One region of the Solibacillus sp. FSL W7-1324 genome, then DNA from elsewhere that is predicted to be linked to it. Evidence: riboswitches for the same ligand, from Rfam matches in the RefSeq annotation. Region 1 holds a riboswitch; the other holds the start of a gene.
The links. Region 1 has a riboswitch for FMN ahead of MKY71_RS05995 (ECF transporter S component). Riboswitches for the same ligand answer to the same signal wherever they lie in the genome.
Positions count from the first base shown of each region.

Region 2: it holds a riboswitch for FMN, as region 1 does, so the genes downstream of both, ribE (riboflavin synthase) here and MKY71_RS05995 (ECF transporter S component) in region 1, are expected to answer to the same signal.

Region 1 is NZ_JBBOYH010000001.1:1,250,030-1,257,557, reverse strand. Features, by position in the region: gene MKY71_RS06005 (YitT family protein) at 270-1,127, shown strand; gene brnQ (branched-chain amino acid transport system II carrier protein) at 1,179-2,531, opposite strand; gene MKY71_RS05995 (ECF transporter S component) at 2,709-3,284, opposite strand; FMN riboswitch at 3,528-3,702, opposite strand; gene MKY71_RS05990 (hypothetical protein) at 3,807-5,030, opposite strand; gene MKY71_RS05985 (RNA polymerase sigma factor SigX) at 5,027-5,560, opposite strand; gene MKY71_RS05980 (ATP-binding protein) at 5,727-7,502, opposite strand; gene MKY71_RS05975 (response regulator transcription factor) at 7,495-7,528, opposite strand, start outside.
Region 2 is NZ_JBBOYH010000001.1:1,917,938-1,925,465, reverse strand. Features, by position in the region: gene MKY71_RS09325 (cytochrome c biogenesis CcdA family protein) at 1-557, shown strand, start outside; gene MKY71_RS09320 (CcdC family protein) at 686-1,177, shown strand; gene MKY71_RS09315 (DUF2621 domain-containing protein) at 1,468-1,902, opposite strand; gene MKY71_RS09310 (DUF1659 domain-containing protein) at 2,067-2,285, shown strand; gene MKY71_RS09305 (DUF2922 domain-containing protein) at 2,317-2,538, shown strand; gene MKY71_RS09300 (YvrJ family protein) at 2,604-2,744, shown strand; gene MKY71_RS09295 (SCO family protein) at 2,851-3,462, shown strand; gene MKY71_RS09290 (transcription initiation factor TFIIIB) at 3,774-3,977, opposite strand; gene MKY71_RS09285 (VC0807 family protein) at 4,001-4,684, opposite strand; FMN riboswitch at 5,031-5,167, shown strand; FMN riboswitch at 5,267-5,402, shown strand; gene ribE (riboflavin synthase) at 5,524-6,159, shown strand; partial or broken gene ribB (3,4-dihydroxy-2-butanone-4-phosphate synthase) at 6,174-6,782, shown strand; gene ribH (6,7-dimethyl-8-ribityllumazine synthase) at 6,801-7,268, shown strand; gene MKY71_RS09265 (PadR family transcriptional regulator) at 7,404-7,528, shown strand, end outside.

The DNA of each region.
Region 1 (7,528 bases):
CCATTGTCAATCTAATGTTATAAAAACTAACATATGATTTTTAGAACAATTTAATCGCATTATTCGAACATTTCCTGTATTGGTTTTTTAATCCATGTCAACTTTCTGGACATAATTTATAATGAAATGACGTAAAATTCCAATACCAAAAACTCACTTAGTTTCTTATTTAACTTTTTTTGCAAAATAATCGGTTAATTTACCCGCTGAAAAGTAATCGAGCTAAAATTCATGTATAATTATTACCATGCAAATTGAGGGGGAATTTTATGTCGAAGCAAGACATCGCAAAGTCAATCGGACAAAAAATCATTGTTATTATTGGCGGTTTAATCGCCGCTTATGGATTAGAAGCGGTATTAATACCAAATAACGTATCGGATGGCGGAATCACGGGGATTAGTATCGTTATTTCTCAGCTAACGCCAATATCATTAGGCCTGCTGATCGCCTTACTAAACATCCCGTTTATTTATTTAGGATATAAACAAATCGGAAAAACATTTGCTATCAATTCTGTTATCGGGATTGCATCATTAGCAATCGGTACTTCGCTTATGCACCATGTACCAACAATCATTACTGGTGATGCATTGCTTATTACAGTTGTAGGGGGGATCATTTTAGGTATCGGTATGGGTTTAGCACTCCGCAATGGTGGGGCTCTCGACGGGATAGACATGCTTGCTGTGTTACTTTCCAGAAAACTCCCTTTTGGTACAAGTGATCTCATTCTATTTTTAAACTTTTTCGTTTTCATTATCGTTTCGTTTGTTTTCGGATTCAAAGGTGCCTTGCTATCAGCAATTGCGTACTATATTGCATCGAAAGTTATCATAATTGTAGAAGAAGGACTAAGCGGCTCTAAAACATACAAAATTATTACGAACGAGCCACTTAAAATGGTCGAAACGATCCGGGACCGCTTAGGACGAAGCGCCACATTCAATACGGTATACGGTGCTTACTCGCATCAGGAGTTCCAAGAAATCACTTGCGTAATTAACCGAATGGAGGAAAGCAAAATAAAAGGAATCATTCGTGAAATCGATCCGAATGCCTTTGTGACGGTGTACGAAGTAGTCGAAGTTAAAGGCGGAAACTTCAAAAAGCAAAATATCCACTAAAACAGAAAACGGGTGTGTAAAAGGAAATTTTTCCTCTTACACACCCATTTTTTAATTCGTATTTACTTCACCGCTGCGATTCGGAATACATAATCCGATAACCGCCCCAACTACAGCCGGTACAATCCATCCTAAGCCAATTGAATAAAGCGGCAAGTAGTCCGCATAAATCGTTGAAATAGATGACAACAAACTTACTTCAAATGCCGGTACACTACCGATCAATGCATTGTATCCATCAATTATACTAATAAAGAATACGAGTAAAATGGCTCCCGCAAATACAGGCTTTTTATAATGGAATAGTGGTCCTGCAAGCGCCAATATGATCAACACTATCGCCAGTGGATAAAGGAACATCAATACAGGAATTGCATATGTAATAATATTCGTTAACCCAAAGTTCGCAATGATAAACGATACAACACATAGCACCACTACAAATGTTTTGTAGCTGACCTTCGGAAACACTTCATGGAAAAATTCACTACACGAAGTGATGAGCCCAATACTCGTTTTCAAACAGGCAAGTACAATAATAATTGCCAACAAAATCGCACCGTATGAGCCGAAGTAATGATCAGCAACAGCCGCAAAAATTTGCCCGCCATTTTCAAATGTACCAATTGCGGTCACACTTGATGCTCCCATGTAAGCAATCAGACCGTATATTAGCATCATTAATGCCATTGCAAAAATACCCGATTTCCAAGTCGCTTTTGCAATTTCTTTTTTATCTGTAATACCAGTACGCTTTATCGCATGGATGACTACAATACCGAACGCAAGTGAAGCAAGTGCATCCATTGTGTTATAACCTTCTTTGAAACCAGTCATAAACGCCTCGTTAATATAGGCTCCGGCAGGTTCCACGAATTTACCCATCGGTGAAAACAGACTAATTCCGATTAATACAAATAAAAAGATTAAAAATGCCGGTGTTAAGTACTTCCCTATAATGTCCATTATTTTCGCCGGATTTAACGAAAAGTAAAAAACAATCGCGAAGAATATAAAGCTGAATACCGCAAGCCACAATGTCGCTTGTGAAGGATCGATAAACGGTTCAAATCCAACAACAAACGGTACTGTTGCTGTACGCGGAATTGCAAAAAACGGTCCGATCGTTAAATATAAAGCCAATGCAAAAAACAATCCAAACACCGGATGTACTTTACTTGCCAAATCACGCAATCCATTACTTCCCGACAATCCGATTGCCAGAATTCCTAAAAACGGCAAACCAATTGCCGTAACTAAAAAGCCAATTAGCGCAAACCAATAATTCGTTCCTGCCAATTGCCCCATTTGAATCGGAAATATTAAATTTCCCGCTCCAAAAAACATACCAAACAGCATCGTTCCGATTACTGCATAGGTTGAAAATGGTATTTTTTTGTCCATCATATTCTCTCCTAAGATGTCATTTCATGGTGTTATAATGAAACGTCCAAATTTTCTTAACAATGTACCATATCATATCAGCACTATAACAGAATGACAATAGTAATAGTAAATATAAAAGGAGCGATGTCATAAAGTTAACACTTTTACGACATCGCTCCATAATTTATTATTTAATTAAGCTAAATATTGTCTGCGCTGATTTTCAATCCATACACGCATTGTACGGTAAAGCATCGTCACAACTACAAACATCATAATCCCTTTAACAATATTAAACGGTAAAATACCTAACACGATCGTTTCGTACATATTATATTCGAAGCCTAGTAAGTACGTGTACAGCGGTAAGAACGCCACATAGTTTAATGCCGCCATTCCAAGTGACATTACAACTGTAGAAACAACTAAGCCTGTCATTAACCCTTTTGCAGAAGGGAATTTTTTATAAATATAGTAAGCTGGTAAAATGAATAATACACCTGTAGCGAAGTTTGCCATATGACCTACCGGAATTCCTTCAGGAGCCCCTGTGTAAATCCAGTCAAGCACATTTTTAACAAGTTCAACTAGGATACCTGCAACAGGTCCCATCGTAATTGCCGCAATCAATGCTGGCACATCACTGAAATCAATTTGTAAGAATACCGGGAACCATGGTAGTGGGAAGTTTAACAACATTAGTACAAATGAAACCCCACTTAGCATTGCGATTGTTACGAATGATCGTAACTTTAAACTTCTTTTTTGCATATAAATCTCTCCTCTTTGCTGATTCCATCTCGCAAGAAGAAAGGACGTATCAAATCATTTCATGAAAAAACCCTTATGCTAAACTAGAGCATAAGGGAGAAATAGGCACACTTAAATAAAGGGTCCATCTGTGCATCTGCAGCCATTCCTGTTTTTTGGTATACGAAAAATATTCCGTTAACAAATAAGGAATTAGAAATAAATACTGCAAAGCACGGCATTTTCAAAAAATGACGACCGTACCTTCACCTTCTCCCATCCAGACTATACTGTCGGCTTTGGAATTGCACCAAATCCTGCACACAAAAAGTGGCTCGCGGGCTCGAAAAGTTTGACATAACTTCCTCCAAGTAAATGGTCAGAGGTTACAACTTTTATTACCGCCGGTCGGGAGTTACACCCTGCCCCGAAGATGAATCAATATGAAATTATGTAGCAATTACCTTGCTATAACTATTATTATATATAAAAAAAAGGAATTGTAAAGCCCATTGCTTACAATTCCTAGTAAAATTATTTGAATTATTGAAATTCATAATGGATACGGTTTGCCGCAACCGGCTTCTCTACTGGTTTTGAGAAGTCAAAACCGCCCCATTGTTCCTGTACGATATTTTCAAACTTTACCTGTTTATCAAAACTTGCCGCTGTCATGATTAATCCTTCAATCATTCGCATTGCTTGAGCAGGTTCATAATTCTCCAGGTTTAAAGGTTCTTCGAATGTGATCGTAACGATTGCATCTGCTTCTTCAACTTTTAAATAAACACCAGGCAAGATGACCGTTCTGTATATATCATTTGCTTCCACCGTCATATTTTTGATCGCTTCTTGCACATCTGTAAAGCTCATTCGGAAATTCGGACTTAAATATACCGCGCCATTCCGCATCTGATACATAAAATAATTATATTGAGCATTCTCGTCATTTAATAAAAACGGCTCATTAACATCACCAATATGGTCAAAGTAAATTGGTGTTCCGGCCATATTTTCTATTTCCACTTCCGTATATGCATCACTGAAAGTATCAATAAGGGACCCTAGATAATTCGATAAGGACGCTGTTCCCGCATCATATTGGTGATCTTCCGGCAACATATGGACAAGCTTATCCCCTTCCTCACGCAATTCCCCTTTATACGGATGGTATTCATTAAAGCCCATTGACTGTTCATCAAGCAGAGGACTGAATGTGTTATAAAGTTCCAGCAACGTCGGATTCTCTTTACCCGTTTTTTCAGCAACAACTTCATTTGGAATCAATATGCTTACAGGTACACTTTCCGCATCGTCCCCTGCAAGACCAATTGTAAATAATGTGTTGCCCTCCAGCTCGTTTTCATAAACTAAAGTCCGCTCTGGCTGTGCTTCCGTTGAGAAACTATTAATCATTGAGCGTTCAGTTTGGGTAGATGCATCTTCTTTTGCGCTCATTGTCATATTCTCTTCGGTTTCCGGATCGGCAAGATCGAATGTTTCATTTTGCATAGAAACCGACTCATTATTACCTATAAATTGCGCACTGATCAAAACAATAATAAATATGGATGCAATGGAAACGAACAATGGTGCCCATCGAATACCTTTTTGATTGTTTGGCTGCAGTTGAGGCGGATCTTCATTAAATGCTCCTTCATCCATTAAACGATTGAATACCTCATCTTTTGAACGATGATCGGTTACTTTCGGTGCTTTTTTCAGAAAAAGCTCAATCTCTTTTTCATCCCAATGCTCCTTTTTCATAATGGATTCGCCTCCCTTCCTTCTTGCGCTTCCAATAACAGCCGCAAATTCTTTAAAGCACGGTGCTGTGTCGTCTTAACCTTTCCGGTCGTCCACCCTAATATTTCCGCTGTTTCCTGAATTGAAAGTTCCTGAATGAACCGCATGATAATAACCATTTTCTGATCACCTGAACATTCCTCCAACGCTACCAGTAATTGATGGAGCTGATCATTTAATTCGGTAAATTGTTCAGGTGAAGGGACCGGGCTTACAAGTTGCTCTGTCTCCCAATCAAACGCTGTAAATGCATGCTTATCACGAACTTGCTTTTTTCTGAAATAGTCGATCGCCACATTTTTCGCTATAGAAAACAGCCAAGTCTTTTCCGAGCTTTTCCCTTCGAAACGGTCGTATGATTTCAATACACGAACGTATACTTCATGGGCAAGATCCTCAGCTGCGGAACGGTTTTTTACTAAGTAAAATAAGAAATTAAAAACATCCTGATGATACGTATCGTATAATCGATGGAAAATGGATTGCTGCACCCATCCCACCTCCATTCACGTAATTTGTCGTTTTCGAATCAAAAAAGTTACAACTAATCATCCGCTTCCAAACGATCTAGTCAGTTAAAAAGAAAAGTTTATCACTTTGAACAATTCAAAATGATAAACTTTTTAAGACTAACATAATTCCATTACCCTATTTTTATCAAGGTAATGGCAAGTAAAATGTAAAGGTTGTTCCTTGCTGTTCCACGCTATCAACCAATATTCTGCCGTTATGCGCTTCCACAATGTTTTTTGTAATGGCCAAACCTAAGCCTGTTCCGCCTTTTGAACGTGTACGTGCTTTATCCGCTTTATAAAATCGTTCGAATACATACGGTAAATCATCTTGCGGAATGCCCTGCCCCGTATCCTTGATTTGAATTTTAGCGTAGTTTTGCTCATTTTCTATCGAAACGGTTACGGATCCATCTGCAGGTGTATGGCGAATCGCATTGTCAATCAAGTTCGTTAACACTTGCTCGATACGGTCCTCATCAATCGAAATAAGCGTTTCGTCCGAAAAGTTCGTTTCAATATGCAGCTGCACATGTTTTTCTTTCGCTGTCTGGTCAAACTTATGAGTCATGCGTTCAATAACCGCCACTAATGGAACGTCTTCCTTATACAAGCTCATATGCCCAGATTCCATCCGCGCCAGGTCAAGTAAATCTGTTACGAGGCGACTCATACGCTGTGATTCATCGTATATGACCCTGATCATATCAGTCCGTTCTTCTTCTGTTGTCACAACTCCATCAATAATCGCTTCAGAATAGCCTTGAAGCATTGCAATTGGTGTCCGGAGCTCATGTGAAACATTGGCGATAAAATCTGATTTCAGCTTTTCCAATTTCGTTTCTTCTGTTTTATCACGAATAACAGCGACAGCACCACGAATGGAATCTCTGCTGTAAAGAGGACTGATCGTGATACTGTAATAAGATTTGCCCATTTCAAACTCTTCATCCAGCTGATCTTCGAAACTCAACACATGGTCAAGCATTTGATAAAGTTCATCCGGAATGGGCTTCGAGCTATCCAATCCATTTTCAACGAACCATTTTTGCAAGAGTCGCTCTGCAGGAGGATTGCTCACTAAAATTGTTTTATCACGGTTAAATGTAATAACAGAATCGGTCATCGATGTTAAAATGCTTGATAACTGTTCCTTTTCCTGATTGATTACTTCCAGATGATGCTTCAATTGACGGCCCATCTGATTGAACGCAACAGCAAGCTGGCCAATTTCATCATTTTGCTTTGTTTCAATTTTAGAATCGAAGCGGCCCTTTGCCAATTCAAATGCATGCTCTCTCATTTTACGCAATGGAAGCGTGATTTTAGAAGAAAGGAAAAATGCAAAAATTGTCGTCAATATAAACGCAATAGCCGCTGCTAAAACAACAATTTTTGTTGTTTCATTGCTCGTCTGGTGTAATGCATCTGGATTTTTATAAATAAAGACTGCCCCATGAAGATCCTCTACACTTTTCAGCGGGAAACCCAGCACAATATAGTCGGTACTGCTCTCTTCTTCCCGGTTTGAAGGCAGCGTCAGTTCCTTTACGATCGGCTCTGATGATGCATACACTTCTTCAAATGCTTCACTGCTAATGACTTTTTGCTGAATTTCTTCTTTATTGATGCCTTCTTGTCTTGCATACAATATTTCATCAGCATTTTTGGCGATAAGTACGTTTGTCGTTTCCGTCAATAGCTCCGAAATGATGGCAAACTGCTTATCATCGATTTCTTCCTCATCGATAATACTCGCTATAGCTGCGGCTGTTTGTCTTAAAGAAGCCTCGGACTGCTCGTTATGATAGTTTTCAAGAAACTCCAACATGAAAATTGTGAAAATAAACAGGACAAATGAAACGAGAAGCAAAATGGTTACCCATAGCTTCCCGACAATACTTGTTGCTATTCTAATCATTTACGACCTCGAACTTATAGCCGACT
Region 2 (7,528 bases), 670 kb from region 1:
GCGCAATTTTACATACTTTATTTTTCCTGCTTGGCTTTTCGATCATATTTATCGCAATCGGATTTGGAACCTCGTTAGCGAAAGATTTCTTCTTCCAGTACCAGGATTTACTGCGTCAAGTTGGCGCAATTTTAATTGTTGCATTCGGTCTAATGATTGTCGGCCTTCTGCAGATCGACTTTTTAATGAAAGACCGCAAGTTTCAGTTCAAAAACCGACCATCCGGTTATTTCGGTTCGGTTCTAATTGGCCTTGCCTTCGCGGCGGGGTGGACACCTTGTACAGGTCCGATATTGGCAGCGATTATTACGCTTGGCGGAACGAATCCCGATTCGGCAATGTTGTATATGCTCGCATATTACTTAGGTTTTGCTATCCCGTTCTTTACATTATCATTCTTCATTTCTCGAATGAACTGGATTCGAACGCACAGCCAAAAAATTATAGTCGTTGGCGGCTATATTATGATCGCGGTCGGTATTTTATTGTTCTTTGACGGATTGACTTACATTATTAATCTTCTCTTGCCTATTTTCGATGGTTTTAAAGGATTCTAACTGTTCCATGCTTATTAAGACCATGCTATACTAAGGGAAGTAAGATAAGTGAAAAAGTGTGCATGATCCATTATATTATCTCGATAACACGATAATTTTACATTTGTTCATGCAAGAGGAGGAATATGATGTTCGACAGTATACCTTCTCACTATTTATTAATTGGTTCGACGATTATGGCAGTTCTAATGGGCTCTTTCGTAATGTTCATAAGACTGCGTGCACAAAAAAAGCCGGTAACCACGAAAAAAATACTTATCCCGCCTTTTGCAATGTCAACAGGTGCGCTGATGTTTATTTTTGAGGAGTTTCGTGTAGCGCCAATTCAAATAGTAGAAGCGGCCGCACTAGGCTTGTTATTTTCATCTGTATTAATCTTAACGTCGAAGTTCGAAGTGCGAGACGGCGCAATTTATATGAAGCAATCTAAAGCATTTCCATTCATATTAGTGGGATTATTAGTACTACGTATTATTTTAAAATTAATATTTGCCGAAACATTCGATGTCGGTGAACTTGCCGGTATGTTCTTTATCTTGGCGTTCTCGATGATTTTACCGTGGCGAATCGGTATGCTAATTAAATATAAGAAGCTTGAAAAATCGCATATTGTTGCATAAAAAAGACTGTCTCTAAAAGTTTTAAACTTTTAAGACAGTCTTTTTCTGTTAAGGAAATTATATACGATCGCGCTGTGGATAACATGAAACTAAATTTTTGTCCCCGTCCAGGCTAAAGCGCCAACTCCTCGGTCATTTCAGTCCCTCCGTGCAAAAGTGGTGAACCGTTTACTTTTGCGTCGGGCCTTCCTAGTCTTGCGGCTCAAACGATGTGAGTCATTGGGGGCATGCCACATGGATGTGGCGTTTTGCCCACTCGGAGTTGAACGGGCTCTTTAGCGCGTTTGTTCCTATGCCTCAAACAAATGGTCATAATTCGTCGTATCAATCTTCATTTCAGTAAGTTTTTTACGTAAAAACTTATGGTCGCGTTTTGGTGAAGCAATAATATAGCCGCGAATAATTAAGTCCAGGTCGATTTTAGAGGCACGCTCATTCAATGCGATTTCACCGATTTTACCGGCGATCTTTTCTTTCGCAACTTGGCGGAATAGCTCTGGTACAGGACTGACAAGCTCGGTAAGTAATTGTTTTTCATCTTCACCCCAAAGGTGAATCGTTTTATCTAAGTATATGTTTTGCCAATCTAGATCCGATTTACCATCCTGTTTCGGCAGAGCCTTCAAAAACTTGCGGAACATAAAAAAGCCGCCAATCCCCATAAGCGAAACCAATACTACAACCCAAAATAAAATAAACCATAAAAACCAGCCATCTAAGCCCACAATGTTCACCTCACTACTAAATATTGTCTAAGAAATTCTTTCTACTAAACTAATGGTGATATACCTCATTAATGTCTATTATATAAGGTTTTGTAAAATTTTTCATCGTCCTTGTCCCTTTTTTCTGTAAAACATGACATATATAGGGCAAGGAGGTGATAAACATGAACGAATTCGGATTTTTAACTGCAACGTTAACAGTATACTATCAGACAGGCCTTGATGAATTTAACGAGCCGATTATTAAAAGTTCCACATTCCGTAACCTGGAAAGAAATGCAACTGCACAACAGCTTTACACAGTTGCTACAACAATCGTCGGCTTAACAGATTACGATTTTATCGAATCTGTGAAAACGCAAAAAGATATTATTACAGACTAATTAAGATTAACGAAGTAAAGGAGGTGAGCGTATGGCACAAGTTCTACAATTAACATTTGCCAATATTGCAGGAAATACGATGACGATCAATATTAATGACCCGAAGCCAAATCTAACGGAGGCTGAAGTGAACGCTGCGATGCAGACGATTATTGATCAGGCGGTATTTTCGAAGGATGGATTTTTGTTTAATGTGAAAAAATCAGCGCGCATCGTTGAACGTAATGTTACAGCGATCGAACTGAACAGCTAATAGCAAGGGCGGGCCGGTGAAGTGTAATGCTTTACCGGCTTTTCAAATGTAAGGAGGGGATATTAATGGAGCAGTGGATAGCGATTCTTCAGGAAGTAACATTTCCGATCTTTATATCATTTTATTTACTGTATCGGATAGAAACAAAGCTTGAAGCGATTCATACCGCACTTGTATCATTACATCATCCTGCAGACAGAGCTTAAAAAGTTCTTCACAATGTTGACACACAACCATTCCTTCAATAACTATTGAGAATATACTAAATATTGGGTAAGATGAGAGTAATGTTCAAAGAGTGGAGAGAGAGAAATGAAAACGAAAAAAATAGTATTCGCACTTATGCTCTTGGCAGCAACCGTTCTCACAGCTTGCAGCAATTATCAGTTTAAACCGACGACAAACTTTGAAATTAGCGGGTTTACGATGACCGATCACCGGAATGATGAGGTAACACTGGAAAGTCTAAAAGGGGAACCATGGCTGGCGATGTTCATGTTTACAAGCTGTACAACGATTTGCTCGCCTATGACGATGAATATGACCCGGGTGCAGGACCACCTGGAAAAAAAAGGTCTGGAAAATTATAAAATTGTCGCGTTTTCAGTAGACCCGGACTACGATACACCGGAGCGTCTGACAGAATATTTATCGCGCCATAAACCGGTAGACGAATCAAAATGGCATATGCTGACAGGATACGATCAAAAATTTATCGAGCAATTTGGCAGAAACTCATTTAAAACTCCTGTCCAGGCAATTGAAGGGAATTCCCAAGTTATCCACGCCGATACATTTTTCCTCGTGGATGAAAAAGGAATCGCCGTGAAAAACTATTCAGGTTATGGTACTGGAGAAGATGGTGTTCCATATGAAACGATTGCGAGTGATATAGAAGCACTCATTGATGAACGTTTAAAATAATAGTGAAATGATAGATTAACTTGCGGAAAAAGTGCTGTAGCTTTTAACGCAAGTTTTTTTGATGAGTGGGAAGTGTTCTAATAAAATGTTAAATGTGCTAATAAACCCGCAGATTTTCTAATAAATTACGGAATTTCTAATATAGTTGCGGGATATGCTAAAATCAGTTCCTGTTCACTAAAAAGTACGCCAACTCTTCTAAAATCACCTGCATAAGGGCTAAAATAAATCAATTTCTTCTAATAAAAACTGGCACCAAAAAAGTGCGAAATGCCGGTTATACAACAGTTCGCACTTTTATCCAATTCTATTTAAAAAGTCCCTTTAAATTTCTCAGGCTTTACAACATAGCCCTCAATAATAAAACCGCAATCCGTACAAATAATATATTCAATATTGCATCCTAAACTTAATTTATTAACAGGTGACATCACACTGTACCCGCTATGTTTTCCTCTACCTAACTCCGTACCGCCACATTTAGGGCATTCATTTACTTTGGCGATCGATGTCATCTCTATCATCCTTTCGAAATTAATTACTCGGCAACAACATCTTGTTCTGTCAGCTTCTCTTCCTGCTTTTCCTGCATTCGATACGTGTATTTTTGCACAATTACATTAATATAAAAGAACATCCCCATGACAATTCCTGAAAATACCCAACTTGCCACTCGTTTATAAATCAGCATATCCCCATAGCTGTCAATTCCGTATTTCCGTAGCAGAAAGACCGTAATTCCTGCCATAACGAGCCCTCGAATTATGAACACAACCTGAATCAGCTGAAACCATCCGAAAATTCCTTTTTGGAAAAATAAATTTTTGCTGTCCTTTCTTGCATAGCCTTGCAAGTAGGCAAAATCAATTGCAACATACAAAGGAAAAGGCTTTTTAATGATAAATAATATTCCATAGATAAATGTGTAAAAAAGACCTAAATAAACATTATTCCAAATCATTTGCTCCGCTGAGCCTGCCAATAAATCAACCGTAGTACCTATAAGCATCGAGCTTAAAATAAACAAGCCCGTCACATTAAACTGCCGATCTTTTGCAAAGCGGTAAATTGTATAAATTATACCGGGAACGGTGGACAGCAGCATCGCGGCATAGTCACCAAATGGCTCCCGCCCAAACTTCCATATCGCATAAGGTAGGACTGCATAGAAAAGTAGTTCCAAAAAGATAAAATATTTATTTGACTGTGAATTATTCGCCATAAAAGCCTCCATTACATTGATTTCTTGTGTTAAATGAATTATATTACTGAAGATTATCCGACACTATGTTTTATAATTTAAAAACATGAAACAAGCTAATAAGCAAATGAAGGATGCTTTATCAATAGCACGATTTAGCGAAATTTTTTCAGTGTTGTACATATAACTCCTTTCGATAATTTGTAATATTATGTATATTCTTCTACGAATTACCTCTCGGAAAAGTTTCAAAATTTTAAATTCATTTACGATAGAGATAAAAGGATTGGGAAACTAAAAGTAAGTAGGTGCAAAAATACTATTAGCTTTTTAAAATATTTATGTTACAATAACTTTCAAATAAAATAATTTCCTTCGGGGTCGGGTGAAATTCCCAATCGACGGTGATGAGTTAATCTCTAAGCCCGTGAGCCACTTTTTGTGTGCAGGATTTTGGTGCAAATCCAAAGCCGACAGTTATAGTCTGGATGGGAGAAGGAATGGCAACACATTTTTAAAAATTTACTTTAAAATGTGATTTTTTGCTATACACTTTTCCTGTCGCGCCTTGTGACGGGATTTTTTTATTTTATTAAAAAGAATAATTTCCTTCGGGGTCGGGTGAAATTCCCAATCGACGGTGATGAGTCAGTCTCTAAGCCCGTGAGCCACTTTTTGTGTGCAGGATTTGGTGCGAGTCCAAAGCCGACAGTTATAGTCTGGATGGGAGAAGGAAGCAATGTCAGCAGTTTTTTGAAAATTACGTTCAAAAAGCTTATTTGATGATGCTTAATTTTCCTCTCATCGAACTCCGAAATTTTATCGGGGTTCTTTTTTAATTTTAAAAAGAGGTGAGCAGGATGTTTACAGGAATCATTGAAGAACTTGGAACGGTTGAATCGATCAGCCAGTCTACACAAGCGATGGAACTAGCCATTCGCGCAAGCAAAATTTTAGAGGATGTCCAACTTGGGGACAGCATTGCCGTTAACGGTGTCTGTCTGACAGTGAAACAATTCACAGCGACTGTATTTTTTGCGGATGTGATGCCAGAAACTGTCAAAGCAACAAGCCTCCAGCAACTTGCAGCAGGCATGCCGGTCAATCTGGAACGCGCAATGTCGGCGAACGGTCGTTTCGGCGGGCATATTGTTTCGGGCCATGTTGATGGAACTGCGACAATTCAGCGTAAAAGACCTGTCGCCAATGCAGTTTATATTGATCTGGCAATGGAAAAGCAATTAATTGCCGAATGTATCAAAAAAGGATCAATTACAGTGGATGGCACTAGTTTTACCATTTTTGATGTGACGGACACATTCATTACCATTTCCTTAATTCCGCATACGTTTGAGCAGACTGTATTAGGCTTTAAAAAGCCGGGAGATGTTGTGAACATTGAAACAGATCTAATCGGAAAATATGTAAAAAAACATTTACAAAATCAAACGGAAAGTACGATTACAATGGACTTTTTGCAACGAACAGGATTTTAAAGGAGTGGTAATAAATGAACACAATTGAAGAAGCAATTCAGGCATTGAAAAACGGTGAAATTATTATTGTCTCAGATGATGAGAACCGTGAAAATGAAGGAGATTTTCTTGTGTTAGGCGAATTCGCTACACCGGAAAACATTAATTTTATGGCGCTATATGGAAGAGGTCTTATTTGTACACCAATTTCATCTGCTATTGCAGAAAGGCTTTCCCTAAATCCAATGGTGCAAAGCAATACCGATACATATCAAACAGCATTTACGATAAGTATCGATCACATCCAGACAACAACAGGTATCAGTGCATTTGACCGTTCTAAAACGATGTTAGCATTACTGGATTCTCAAACAAAACCGGAGCATTTTCACCGTCCGGGCCATGTTTTCCCCCTCATTGCAAAACAGGGAGGCGTGGTGGAGCGTCCAGGACATACGGAAGCAGGCGTCGATCTGGCGAAGCTATGCGGTTCAAATGAAGTCGCGGTCATCTGTGAAATTATGAACGAAGATGGTTCAATGGCACGCATGCCGCAGCTTAAAAAGCTGGCACAAAAACATAACCTGAAATTTATTACTATCGAAGACTTAGTTCAATATATAAAATTAACTACCGTATTGGTATAAAAGGAGCAATTTATAATGGGAAAAACATTTGAAGCACAATTAGTCGGAACAGATTTGAAAATCGGAATTGTCGTTGGGCGATTCAATGAATTTATAAATGATAAATTATTAAGCGGAGCAATTGATGGCCTGAAGAGACATGGTGTTGATGAAGCAAACATTGATACAGCATGGGTACCAGGTGCATTTGAAGTACCGTTTGTAGCAAAAAAAATGGCTGAAACGTATAACTATGATGCCGTTATCGGTTTAGGTACAGTCATTCGTGGGTCTACAACACATTATGATTATGTATGTAACGAAGCAGCTAAAGGAATTGCAAAAGCAGGCTTGGACACAGGCGTTCCGGTAATTTTCGGCATTGTCACAACTGAAAATATCGAACAGGCAATCGAACGTGCTGGTACGAAAGCAGGCAATAAAGGGTATGACAGCGCAATGTCTGCAATTGAAATGGCAAACTTGAATAAAATGTTTAAATAAAGATTATTGAACGCCACTCCAAAAATTTGGGGTGGTTTTTTCTTTGCTTTCAATAACAAGTTTACAAATTATTTCCTGTAGATTATTATTATGTTATACGATATATCGCGTGACATAATAGTTGGAGGAATGAATATGTCTTATAATGGCGGACCGATGACGGAAGCAATGTATTATGTCCTGTTGGCATTAATGCGTCCAAACCATGGTTATCAGCTAATGCAATCCATTACAGAAGTATCAAAAGGCCGTTTGAAAAT